Linked DNA regions of Heyndrickxia acidicola. Each later gene encodes a partner of the first gene's protein in a complex. Links are inferred from orthologs where the notes say so. Each region holds a gene or a part of one and is shown in the gene's direction. Other genes may lie near its edges.

What was found. The genes of interacting proteins can lie anywhere in the genome.
Region 2: the proteins of sirA (region 1) and dnaA are in contact, whole or in part, in a crystal structure (PDB 4TPS), measured with the Bacillus subtilis proteins. The link is inferred for Heyndrickxia acidicola from one-to-one orthologs.

What each region holds. Positions count from the first base shown.
Region 1 is NZ_KV440953.1:1,532,278-1,540,519, reverse strand. Bases 2,912-5,889 are described here. They hold sirA (sporulation inhibitor of replication protein SirA), read left to right. Parts: upstream 2,912-4,169; coding sequence 4,170-4,610; downstream 4,611-5,889. Other genes in these bases: A5N88_RS07125 (hypothetical protein), read right to left, coding at 5,116-5,313; A5N88_RS07130 (YneF family protein), read left to right, coding at 4,685-4,903; A5N88_RS07140 (polysaccharide deacetylase family protein), read left to right, coding at 2,912-3,398. Outside these bases: A5N88_RS07155 (GNAT family N-acetyltransferase), read left to right, coding at 1-292; A5N88_RS07150 (transcriptional regulator SplA domain-containing protein), read left to right, coding at 1,236-1,478; splB (spore photoproduct lyase), read left to right, coding at 1,490-2,527; more of A5N88_RS07140, read left to right, coding at 2,655-2,911; A5N88_RS07120 (AimR family lysis-lysogeny pheromone receptor), read left to right, coding at 6,060-7,238; A5N88_RS07115 (hypothetical protein), read left to right, coding at 7,606-7,839; A5N88_RS07110 (helix-turn-helix transcriptional regulator), read right to left, coding at 8,038-8,242. UniProt on the Bacillus subtilis protein: Inhibits DNA replication initiation during sporulation, preventing overinitiation and thus enforcing diploidy; probably the main regulator of sporulation replication initiation under Spo0A control.
Region 2 is NZ_KV440953.1:3,384,683-3,390,143, forward strand. What follows is about bases 1-2,829. They hold dnaA (chromosomal replication initiator protein DnaA), read left to right. Parts: upstream 1-656; coding sequence 657-2,003; downstream 2,004-2,829. Other genes in these bases: dnaN (DNA polymerase III subunit beta), read left to right, coding at 2,243-2,829. Also shown: more of dnaN, read left to right, coding at 2,830-3,382; S4 domain-containing protein YaaA, read left to right, coding at 3,562-3,783; DNA replication/repair protein RecF, read left to right, coding at 3,859-4,977; extracellular matrix regulator RemB, read left to right, coding at 4,986-5,240; gyrB (DNA topoisomerase (ATP-hydrolyzing) subunit B), read left to right, coding at 5,348-5,461. UniProt on the Bacillus subtilis protein: Plays an essential role in the initiation and regulation of chromosomal replication. ATP-DnaA binds to the origin of replication (oriC) to initiate formation of the DNA replication initiation complex once per cell cycle.

The sequences.
Region 1 (8,242 bases):
GAGGGTAAATACGGAATCAAAATATTTATTACTTCGATATTGCTTTGAGGAACTCAATTGGAATCGGGTACAATTCAAAACTGATGCTAGAAATGAGCGTTCCAGAGCAGCAATTTTACGTTTGGGTGCAAGCTTTGAGGGAACAATCAGGAGAGAAAGAATACTTGAAAATGGCCAGGTTCGAGACAGTGTTTTATACAGTATAATCAAAGAAGAATGGCCATTTGTAAAACAGCGTTTGGAAGCATTTTTGGAAGATGAGTCCACAATGGAAATTTTAACAAGCCACTAGATTATTTGCAGTGTTTATTTTTTTATTTGCTATTATTTCAATACTCATATTACCTTTTTAAAAGAGGGTGACTCAAAAAGCCGGGCTATGCCGCTGAATGGAGTCACCCTTTTTTTACTACTGAAAAAAAGGGGAAAAAGGTAGGGGGATTTTTCTATTTAGTTTTAGACTAGGCTACGCAGAAAATCACTTTAAACTAGTTCAAAAAATCAAGCCAGCCCGACCTATGGTAATCATTAGTACCTTATTGATGTGGAAGAAAGAATAGATAAGGGTGGCATATGAAAAAATAGATGTTAATCTTACACATAAATTGATTAATGAGTGAGCAGGTATGACAAACAGCGGTATATATATATGAGTAATACACACTGTTCGTTTTCAATCGAGGTTGATTGGAGCAGATACAAGAGACTCCTGCGGGATAAGCGTGTAAGTAGAGACCCCGCAGGAGCTTGCGAAGAAAAGGCTCCGCTACCACCCGCGGAAAGCGAGTGCCTGAAATGGAAATCAACTAACAGGAAAAAAAGGCTGCATCCAAGGTCATCTGATATCAGTGGACTTTTGGGACTGCCTCTTCTGTCTTAAATAAAGGTTGTTTTCGAATTAATTGTTGCTTTATGTATAAAGCTTAGCATCTTTATGAAAGCAATTCACAGGTTTTACCACAGAACCAATAGTCATCAATTTTCATCATTTTTTCTCTATAAGTGAACATTAGTTTTTGCATGTAAGACTAAAAGTAATGTAGTCCTAATGAGAAATGGTGAGTAAATATCAAGACTTTCGCTAAAAATGATAAAGAGGAGACCTTGCAGCAGAAAATGACAGACAAAAATAAATAAAATTTAAAATCATTACAGATTAACTGATTTTTCCTGTTTAAATCACTCATAAACTTTAACTGATAAGGAAACCTATTTATAGAAAGGAGTGGATAATAATGAACTTTACTGATTCTCCATATTCACCTGGCGAGGTAGTTTATGTCATTTATCGCAATCCCCATACACAAGATGTAGCGAATATACAAGAAGCGGCTGTTGTACAGGATCCTTCCCACCCAGGGCAGTTAGCCCTATTTTTATACGAAACATATTATCCTTTGTCTGATGAGTTCGCCATCTATCAATCAGAAGAGGAAGCAGAGCAAGCGTATGCTTATTATTTTGGCAGTATGGAATAGGGGGGAAGGATATGAGTAAAGGTAGAAAACCTTTTATGCCCCAGCTAGTTTATTTTGAACCAGATGCTCTTGAATATCCTTTGGGACAAACTTTATTAGAAAAATTTAAACAAGAGGATGTAGAGATTCGCTATACAACTTCCCATAATCAGGTTCGAAACCTCCCTGGAGAAAATGATTTCCAACGGTATCGAATAGCCAAATCCACATTGGTCGTGGGAATCAGAAAGACGCTTAAATTTGATACCTCAAAGCCTTCTGCAGAATATGCCATTCCCTTTGCTACTGGATGCATGGGACACTGTCATTATTGCTATCTTCAAACTACAATGGGAAGCAAGCCCTATATCAGAACTTATGTGAATGTGGAAGAAATACTTGAACAGGCACAACAGTACATGGATGAACGTTCACCCGAAATTACTCGGTTTGAAGCCTCATGTACATCCGACATTGTAGGAATTGACCATTTAACTCATACCTTGAAAAGAGCTATTGAATTTTTTGGAAAATCCGAACAAGGCAGACTTAGATTTGTGACAAAATTTCATCATGTAGATCATTTATTGGACGCTGAGCACAATGGAAAAACCAGATTCAGATTTAGTATAAATGCGGACTACGTTATTAAATATTTTGAACCGGGTACGTCACGCTTGGAGGATCGAATTGAGGCGGCAGCCAAAGTGGCGAAAGCAGGATATCCACTTGGCTTTATTGTAGCTCCTATTTATTTGCACGAAGGCTGGAAAGAAGGGTATAAACATTTATTTGAACTCTTACATGCCAAGCTTCCTGAGGATACTAAGCATGATATAACATTTGAACTGATTCAGCACAGGTTTACAAAGCCTGCAAAAAGAGTAATTCAAAAGAATTACCCTATGACAAAACTGGAACTAGATGAAGAAAAACGCCGTTATAAATGGGGAAGATATGGAATTGGAAAATATATTTATCCGAAAGAACAAGAGACAGATATGAAAGAAACTATTTCTAATTATATAAACGAATTTTTTCCAAAAGCTAAAATAGAGTACTTTACCTGAGATTCACCAAAGAAAGAGTAGTTTACTATCAAATTCATACTGCTACTAAAAGCAGCATTTTTATTAAAGAAGTAAACTCAATGAACAAAAATCTAATCGATATGGATCGGTTCATAGGAGCAGCGCTATGAAAAGATACTTTTTCAGCTTTATTATCGCCATTGCATTAGTGTGTGGTTTTCAAGTGAATACAAAAGCATTAAAAACTAGAGCGGAATATGAAAAAACCGGAAATGCAGTGTGGGATGTTAAAACAAATCAAAAAATTATTGCCTTAACTTTTGACGACGGACCACATTCAAAATATACCCCGCAAATCCTCAAATTGTTAGCAAAGTATAATGCCAAAGCTACTTTTTTTGTAACAGGGGAGAGAGTCGAACTATACCCAGACATTACAAGGCAAATATCAAAGGCAGGACATGAAATTGGAAGCCATACCTTTAGTCACCCCCGGCTTTCAAGGATTTCCGAGAACAATCTTAGGAATGAACTCCGACTTACTGAAGATGTGGTAGAAAGGATAACGGGAAAACATATAGCATTATTCAGGCCAGTCGGAGGTTATTATAATGACCTGGTTGTTAATACTGCTGCTAAGGAAGGATACCGTGTTATATTATGGTCCTGGAATCATGACTCAAAAGATTGGCAGAAGCCTGGCTTTCATCGTATTGTCATGAATGTAATACTGGATATTAAGCCAGGAAATATCATATTAATGCATGATGGGGGCGGAGACCGAAGTCAGACAGTGAAAGCTCTTAAATTTATTCTTCCTGAATTAAAGAGACAGGGCTATGAAATGATTAGTGTATCCGATTTATTATTAAGATCAGGATATGATGGAATTCCTGTTTATTTAAAATAAGTTCTTTAAACGTAATAAAAATGAAGTGGTCGTGAGTGCCACTTCATTAATCTATAATATGCTTTTTACTTTATTATGTTATTTATTGCTAGCAATACTTTTACTTTTACTTAGGCTCTGTTCGTAAACTTTGTTGCTAATTGACAAAAAATTATTTAACCCAGGTTTAGTATTAAATTTTTAAATAGGATGCGAAAAGGTGCCGCGAGGACAGACAACCCCGGCAACTATTTGTGAGAAAACAGCCTTTACTTATGCTAATAAAAACAAATTTCTCTGCAAATGTCTCATTATATTTTGATACATATTTACTCTGGAAGGATGTTTAATTCCATATAAAACATAGCTCTGTTAATCTTGCAGGTTGAATTAGGCTGCAGGTACTTGCTTCCCGTGGGGGGCAAGTAAGCCTTCTCTTAGGATCATCTCCCGGGGGACTCCATTCAGATCCTCTTTTCTATCCAGGAGTCTCGCACTACAGCTCCAATCAAAATAGGTGTAAATCAGGAATATTTGTTAACAAAGGATTAAAAATAGTATGAGATAACCGCAATATTTTATAAAAATACAGAAAATCCCCTTAAAAAGATGGTATTTTATATTACGGCAGGTATAATAAGAAGTAAACGGTTGTATTTGTAATTATATAGGCTATTTGACCATTTGTTGTAAACGACAAAAAAAGTAAACGGCTAAGACAGCTTGTGACATGAATTGCTCTGCTCATTCTCTATACTGTAGGGAAAGGAATAAATTCGGGAGTGAATGTCTTTGAGAACGTATCAAATCTATTTAATAGAAGAAGAGTTTGCTGACTATTTTTATGGAAGAGAAAGAATGTTCTTCGAGCTTTTTTCACAGTATCAAGTGGTGTCTGGACGCTTAAAAAATATAATTGAAAGACAAATTCGCTTTATTACAAAGCCTCTGCCGGTTTTGCATTTGCATCACTTATTAAATCAGTCATTTTTAAGAAATAAAGAATTCATACTCGAGGGAAGATACTATCGTTATGTGCTTCCCGAGTCAGATGACTCCGTAGAGCTTCTAATTGAAGATCACAGGCTCCAATTAAATGCCTGGGGAAACTATGACACGGAATCCATTTTTTTTGAAGAACTCCGTAAATTTGATGGCCGTCTATTAGCTGTCGATACAGAGCATGCACAATTCGGTTGGATTAAACCAGTAAAAACAAGAAAATACATTTGAAACATCATTGAAATATTGTAAAATGAATGAGGATTTAGTACACTGTAAGATAGACAACATGAAGGAGGAATAGTATGACTTGGGTAATTATCCTAGTAGGCGTAATTGCTTTGCTAGTTGGGGTTGCGATTGGATTTTTCGTCGCACGTAAATATATGATGACCTATCTAAAAAAGAATCCGCCAATTAATGAACAAATGCTAAAAATGATGATGATGCAAATGGGCATGAAACCATCCCAAAAGAAAATCAATCAAATGATGAATGCCATGAACAAACAGACAGGCAAGTAATAAAAATTGCCTAGGGCTTGATTTTATTTTAAAGGGATTTAAAAGGGTACAATCATAATGATTTTGGAATTATACTAGTCATTAAATCTTTGAATAGCCCTAAAGTGTATCTTTTATCAAGCTAATCCGAAACCACTTACTCGTTGGAACCGAAACCAGCGAAGAGTGGTTTTTTTGTTGTATACAGCCATTTGTCTCGTATAGACAAAGGTCTATACTCCTTCTACAAACAAAATACCACTCAAAAGTTGAGTGGCATCTATATTAAAATTTTCTTTTTTCATATTCCGGCTGGTTGTGTATTTTCCGTTAATGTATTCCGCAAAATATACATACTTATAATCTGTTTTTGTTATCTGAATGGTTTGTTCATTATTTATTTTATATTTTTGTCCAACTCTTAAATTCATTAAATCCTTCTCCTTAATTTTAAAGGCTCTGTTCATTCTGCCTGTTTATTTCGCTCAAGGTGCGCGTTTTCGAGGGGGGGCCTGCGCTTTAATCTAATAGGGCCAGGGCACCAAAATCAACTATAACGATCCGATTGTTCTATTAAATGCACACAATTAATAGTATCGGCCAATTTTTTTAGATGTTTAGGTGAAATGTATATCAAAAACGCCAATCATAGATTTGCCATGAGAAATTAAGAGTAGTACAACTAAAAGAAAATTACAACCATTTTTACACGGAGTTTATTTCTGGAATGTTTTGTTCTCCTCGTTTATGCAACGGCCGTTTCACAAGTTTTAGAACAAAAAATCTTTACTAATCCTGATTGTTTCATCTTATGTGATAAAACCTAATTACTAAATCCATTTTGAAAATCTGCTTAACTTGCAGGATAAGGTTTTCTGATTTTCCCCAGGGTTATAGGATATGCAAAAGTCAGAGTGGAAATTAATAGATAAATTTTAAAAAATCTTAAGGTAAATTAATATAGTTGAAAATAAGAAAATTCTGCATCTTACTAATGAAAACCACTTATTGTTTAAAACTTAATTTTGATGAAGAAACCGGATCAATTGAACCACACAGGCCCCATCTAGCCCGGAGCGGAAGTACACAGGCAGGAATAACAAAAATTAATTAAAAAGAGTATTTTAATATTTAAGAAAATATTGTAAAATAAGTAAAAAAACAAAGGTAGATGCATATGCATACATTATTATATTTAAAAAAATGCTTAATAGAAGAGAAGCTGTTTAAAGGAACACCATTAAAGCAGATTGCCTTTGAATTAGGTCTTTCGAACAGCTATTTATCTAATTTCATTGATTTTGTGGAGGGAAAGCCGGGTTCACATGAAGTAAAATTTGATACACTGTTAAAAATCATTAAAAGATATTGCCGAAACTCCAAAGATATACAGGATATAATAAAGGATTTTTCCAAAAGGGCTGCCAAGCCTCAAAACTTAAGAATGTTATTGGAGTTTGCAGATGAGCACCATGATTATGAATTTTTATCCTCCCTTATCAATCGCTGCAAAAAATCCAGCAACAGAGGTTTGGAATCCATTTCTAATCTGTACGAATTGCTCTATAAACGAAAAACTTCTCAAATACCGCTTAAAATATATCGTGAACAATTATCAGTATTAAAGACGGACAGCACCTCTGAAAGTGATTATCTTATTTTAATATTGGAGTCCTATATTCTTTATGACATGAGATCGTACAATTTATTAAAGCTGAATATTGAGCTGCTGGACTCTTTAGTGCAAAAGCTGGATTGCGAAAAATATCTGCTGCATCGTTATCACCTCCGCAAAGAAGAGATAAAAATGAGATATTTTTTGATGACAAACCAACATTATGAATGCAACCAGGTAGCAGATGCCATCATCCATTCATCAGATAATGAAAGGCTGAAGGGTTCTTCTTATTATTCAAAAGGCCTATCTTCTCTTTTTTCCTCCTTTCAGGAATCATTAGAGAATTTGGGGAAGGCGGAAGCAATATTTCAAAAGCTTCAGCATACAAGGACCCTTGAAGTTATAAAGCATTACATAGGCTTAGCTAAATGTATCCATGACAAAGCCACCCAGGAGGATCTTCCTCATCTAACCCAGCTGGACCGTATTTATTTTGCTGTTAAATCAGGCGATAGGCAATTAGCGCAGGAGCTGTATGGAATGTTTCTTCAAGATAAGGATCAAATTACGAAAGAGAATTTGCCCTTTCTCATTCTGATGAAAGGACTTATCGAAAAGGAAAAAGATATCCTATGGCAATCCTATGCTGAATATATTAAACAAGGGGAATTACTTTTTGCCAATCTTCCTTTATTGGAGCTTGAAAAAGCAGGGAGTAAACCGTTTGTTTTAGTTTAATAACTTATTATAACTTTAGGAGGCGGTACATTATGAAGTTAAAGAAAATTTTGTATTCTGTTGGATTGATAGCCATTTTACTTGCGAGCAGCAGCGTTGTTCTGCCAAATGGCGGACACGATGGGGACGTACCAATAGGGTCAACCTATTAATGGATAAGTAACAGGAATGACTTTTTGTGACTGGGTAAATATTTAGTCTTCAAATCTCATCTACGATTAAACTGATTCTTCCAGCTTCAGTTTAAGTGATTAAGGTTTTTAACCCCCTGTGATTTATAATTGAAAAAAAGGGTAAACAACTATGAAAGAATATTCAGGGAGTCAATAAAAGTTGAGAGAACTTGGACTGAAAGGAAAGAAGAATTATGGGTAAAATAACGAATATTAACATCACTAACATAGAACATAAGAAGGAATTAATGACGAATAAAAATGTCTTTGCACACGTAGTAAAGGGAGAACCCTTTGAAGTATTTGGCACTTGTGAAATAAATGGTGAAACAAAATACTTTGCCGTTACTTTTGGAGAAAAAGATAAAAATAAATCAATGGAAGAACTTAAGGAAATGATAGGAGAACAATTACTGGCGACAGTATGAAGATGAACCTGTTTGAAAAGTCGCTTTTAAAGTACCGGGTTCTATTTTTAAATACAAGTAAATAAAAGACATACGAAAAGGGGCATTAAATCGCAAACGATTTAGATGCCCCCTTTTTATTGAAATAAAGGTTTTTTATTAATATTGATGTATTTCTGGTATAGTAAATCGCACAAATAGGGGATAACTGGTCACTGCTCATGGGCAGTATAAGCATAATCTCTCTTGTAAACCTTCTAAAACTTCTTTTGGGACTTCCCTGACCAAAATGTCCCCACCTAGGAAAAGCATCCAATTTGTTATTTCGGTCAATTCTTCAGGATTATTAACATTGATAAAAGTCTTTAGTATGGCTGTGGTTTGGTAAGGATTCGTATAGGAAATTGAAATTTTTAATGGGTGG
Region 2 (5,461 bases), 1.9 Mb from region 1 along the record:
TTCAAACGAATGAGCTAAAAAGCAACACTTCAACAAAAATCGTGATTTTAAGCAGCCAATCGGAATCTTTCATTTTATTTCCTCACTTTTTTAATCATCTCAAAAAACAAAACAAATTCAGGATTGTTTCGTTCCAGCTCTATTTTTTCAGTCTATTAGCACACAAAAAATGATTTGTGGATAATTTTCGACACCACTTTTTCTATCCACAGCATTTATAGACAAGTTTTGCACAAGCTAGCAGCCTGTGGATTATTTTTTCCCACAAACTCTTCGCGTTGTGGATAGTTTTCAAATAGCATTGCAACACCTATAATTATTTGATATGATTATTGTGTTTTCACTCTTAACAAACGTTGTGCATAACTATCTTATCCACAGATTGTGGATATCCTGTGGATAGGTTATCCATACCCTTTTAATAAATTTGTCCACAGATGGTGGATTATGTCGAAATCTCTTATCTTTCCTTATTATATATTTTTCCACAATCATAGAGATGTATATTTATAAATTCCTATTCTTTTTAACGAAACACTGTTACACAACGTGGTTGTAAATAGGGGTAAAAGAATACTTTATATGCGGGGATTCACAAAAAGCTGAATCTCTATTTTCAGATGTAAAAAAATAATCAAATGAAGGAGGGCATAGTGTTGGAGAATATAGCTGATCTTTGGGACAAGGCTCTTTCAATTATAGAAAAAAAGATCAGTAAGCCCAGCTTCGAAACTTGGCTTAAGTCCACAAAGGCACATTCCTTAAAAGGGGATACGTTTATTATTACAGTTCCCAATGATTTCGCCCGGGATTGGCTTGAAGGAAGATATGTAAATCTTATTTCCGGTGTACTTTATGAAATTACTGGCGAAGAGCTGTCCATTAAATTTATTATTCCCCAAAATCAAGAAGAAGAAGATTACGCAGCCAATGTTCCTCAGCAAAAAAGACCTAAAATAGATGAGCCGGTTGAGTTATTTCAAAATATGCTAATTCCCAAATATACCTTTGATACTTTTGTTATTGGTTCTGGGAATCGCTTTGCTCATGCAGCATCACTGGCGGTGGCAGAAGCTCCTGCAAAAGCATATAATCCTCTTTTTATTTATGGAGGAGTTGGATTGGGTAAAACCCATTTAATGCATGCTATTGGACATTATGTGCTAGAGCATAACCCCCAGGCCAAGGTCGTGTACCTGTCTTCCGAAAAGTTCACAAATGAATTTATTAATTCGATTCGTGATAATAGGGCAGGGGACTTTCGCAATAAATACAGAAATGTAGACATTCTTTTGATAGATGATATTCAATTTCTTGCCGGAAAAGAACAAACACAGGAAGAATTTTTCCATACTTTTAATGCATTGCATGAGGAAAGCAAGCAAATTGTTATTTCCAGTGATCGGCCGCCAAAGGAAATCCCTACACTTGAAGACCGTTTGCGTTCCCGCTTTGAATGGGGCTTAATTACGGATATTACTCCTCCTGATTTGGAGACAAGGATTGCCATTCTTCGAAAGAAAGCCAAAGCAGACGGACTTGATATCCCTAACGAAGTCATGCTGTATATTGCGAATCAAATCGACTCCAATATCAGGGAATTAGAAGGGGCTCTCATAAGAGTTGTTGCGTATTCATCTCTCATAAATAAAGATATAAATGCCGACTTAGCCGCTGAGGCACTAAAAGATATTATTCCAAGCTCTAAGCCGAGAGTTATTACGATACATGATATTCAAAAGACAGTTGGAGAAGAATATAACGTAAAACTGGAAGATTTTAAAGCAAAAAAGAGAACAAAGTCAGTAGCATTTCCTCGTCAAATTGCTATGTATCTATCCAGAGAGCTAACAGATTTCTCACTTCCGAAAATTGGCGAAGAATTTGGCGGCAGAGACCATACAACGGTCATTCATGCCCATGAAAAAATTTCAAAAATGCTTCAAATTGATACACAGCTGGAAAAAAAGTTAACCGAAATTCAAAGTCTGTTAAAAAGCTAGCTGATTGTAACCAGGGGATATTGTGAATAAGTGGTCTTACCTTATGCACAGTCTGTCCACATGTGGATAGGCTGTCTTTCCGTTATTTTTCTTAGTTATCCACAAATCCACAGTGCCTACTACTATTACTACTATATTTTTAAAAAAATATTATTAAATAAATGCTTTGTTAGTAATACAAGAATGTATGAAGGGTACTGCTAATTAAATAGCTCATATATTATATTGGGGGTTAAAAAATGAAGTTCTTAATTCAACGTGATCGTCTCATTCAGAGTGTGCAGGATGTAATGAGAGCCGTAAGCTCCAGAACAACGATACCTATTCTGACTGGAATTAAAATTGTTGCTGCAAATGATGGGGTAACCTTTACCGGCAGTGATTCAGATGTCTCTATAGAGTCTTTTATTCCAAAAGAAGAAGACGGAGACGAACTAGTTGAAATAAAAGAATTAGGCAGCATTGTCCTACAAGCCAAATTCTTTAGCGAAATTGTCAAGAAACTGCCAATGGATACAGTGGAAATCGAGGTATTAAACCAGTTTCAAACGGTTATCCGCTCAGGTAAATCCGAATTTAACTTAATCGGGCTGGATCCAGATGAATATCCTCATCTGCCGCAAATTTCTGAGGATAACATTCTTAAGATTCCTACCGATATACTTAAAACACTGATAAGACAAACGGTTTTTGCAGTGTCCACCCTAGAAACACGCCCTATCTTGACAGGTGTAAACTGTAAGGTGGAAAACGGCAAGCTCTACTGTATTGCAACAGATAGTCACAGACTGGCTATGAGGACGGCTGCCATTGATACACAAAGCGAAGAAACCTACAATATTGTCATACCTGGGAAAAGTTTAAACGAATTAAATAAAATTCTGGATGATACAAATGAGCCGGTGGAAATCGTAATAACGGAAAATCAGGTTCTATTCAGAACAAAGCATCTATTGTTCTTATCTCGCTTACTAGAAGGCAGCTATCCTGATACTTCAAGGCTGATTCCTAATGAAAGCAAAACGGAGATTACTATTAATACCAAGGAATTTCTTCAGGCAATTGATCGTGCATCACTATTAGCAAGAGAAGGCCGCAATCCAAATGTGGTTAAGCTTACAACAATTGGATCCGGTCTTGTGGAAATCTCTTCCAATACCCCGGAAGTCGGAAAGGTAGTAGAACAAGTACAGAGCCAAGCGATTGACGGGGAGGAATTAAAAATTTCCTTCAGTGCAAAATACATGATGGATGCACTAAAAGCGCTGGAAGGTTTGGAAATACGTGTGAACTTCAGCGGCGCGATGAGGCCATTTGTTATACACCCGGTAAATGACGAGTCCATTTTGCAACTGATTCTGCCAGTAAGAACATACTAGTGAAATGCCTTTTTTGAGTGCTAGTTATTAGTCAACAAAGCTAACGTTAAAAATTTACCTGCCGAAATATAAATGGTCGGCAGGTTTTTTCTATAGAATCGATGGAGATTAGAACCTTTGTGTTAATTGAATTATTTTAGTAAAATCAGAAGTATGAAAACTCGGGAAAGAGTGATTTGATGGAAAAAAAAATAAAGATTAATTCAGAGATTATAACATTGGGCCAATTCCTAAAACTGGCAGATTTAATCCAAAGCGGCGGAATGGCAAAATGGTTCCTTAGTGAATATGAGGTTTACGTAAACGGGGAGCAAGACCAAAGAAGGGGCAGAAAGCTTACAATCGGTGATAAAATTGAGATTGACGGATTCGGCGTTTTTGAGATTTCAAGCGAGGCCTAACCGCAATACAGCCAGTCGTCCCGATTTTGGAGACTCCTATCTCCTCTATGGCATTAAATATAAAGGGTGTCCCAAATGTATATTACAGAATTAGAACTTAGAAATTATCGCAATTATGATAGCTTGAACATGACCTTTGAAAATAAAGTGAATGTTATACTTGGAGAAAATGCTCAGGGTAAAACAAATGTGATGGAATCCATCTTTGTTTTAGCAATGGCAAAATCCCATCGAACGTCTAACGATAAAGATTTAATCCGTTGGGATGAAGAATATGCTAAAATAAAAGGAAGGATACAAAAATACAATAGTTCTGTTCCTATGGAGCTCGTGATATCCAAAAAAGGGAAGAAGGCAAAATTTAATCATATTGAGCAGCGGAAATTAAGCCAATATGTTGGAAATATGAACGTTGTCATGTTCGCTCCGGAGGATCTTCATCTTGTAAAAGGAAGTCCGCAGGTCAGGAGACGGTTTATTGATATGGAAATAGGCCAGGTATCCCCTGTTTATTTATATGATATTGGCCAGTATCAAAAAATATTGCAGCAAAGAAATCATTATTTAAAGCAGCTGCAGCTTCGGAAGGCCGCGGATCAAACCATGCTGGAGGTTTTAACAGAACAATTCACACAGGTATCTGTGAAAATCATCCAAAAGAGGTTCGAATTTATTAAAATGCTGGAAGAATGGGCAAAACCGATTCATACAGGAATCTCAAGAGGTCTTGAAACCTTAAAAATTGTCTATAAACCGTCGCTTGATGTATCAGATGAGCTTGATTGGTCAACGATGATAAATAGATTTGAAGAGAAATTCGCCCTAATAAAAAAAAGAGAAATAGAGCGCGGTGTTACGTTAGTAGGTCCTCATCGGGATGACCTGCAATTTCTTGTTAATGATCGTGATATTCATACTTTTGGATCGCAGGGCCAGCAAAGGACAACTGCCCTGTCCGTTAAACTTGCCGAAATCGAATTAATCCATTCTGAAATTGGGGAATATCCCATCCTTCTTCTTGACGATGTACTCTCGGAATTGGATGATTACAGGCAATCTCATTTATTAAATACAATACAGGGAAAAGTTCAAACGTTTGTTACAACAACCAGTATAGACGGCATAGACCATCAAACCTTAAAGGAAGCTTCGACTTATTCTGTTGAAGCAGGTCATATGCTGCAGAGGAAATGAGGAATGGGATGTATATTCATTTAGGGGAAGATGTAATGGTTCGTACGGATGAAATAGTTGCCATTTTGGACAAAAAATCTATCCAGGTATCAGCAATTATGGATGGATTTTTAAATTCTAAAGACAAAAAAATCATAAATCTTGCCAAAGGTGATTTCAAATCTCTTGTTATAACGGATCATCGCATTTATCTCTCACCACTCGCCTCTATTACGCTTAACAAGCGTTCAATGACTGAACATCAGCCTGATTTATATACATGATTTATATCTCATTTTTTAAAAGCTAAGTAGCTAGTTTCTGTTGAGATTAGCATTTATTTTTGAATAAAACATTATCATTTTGAAAGTGTAGGTGGTTATGAGTGCCGATGGAACAAGAACAAGCACAAGGCCAAGCATATGACGAGAGTCAGATCCAAGTACTTGAGGGACTTGAAGCTGTACGTAAACGTCCGGGAATGTATATTGGGTCCACAAGCTCA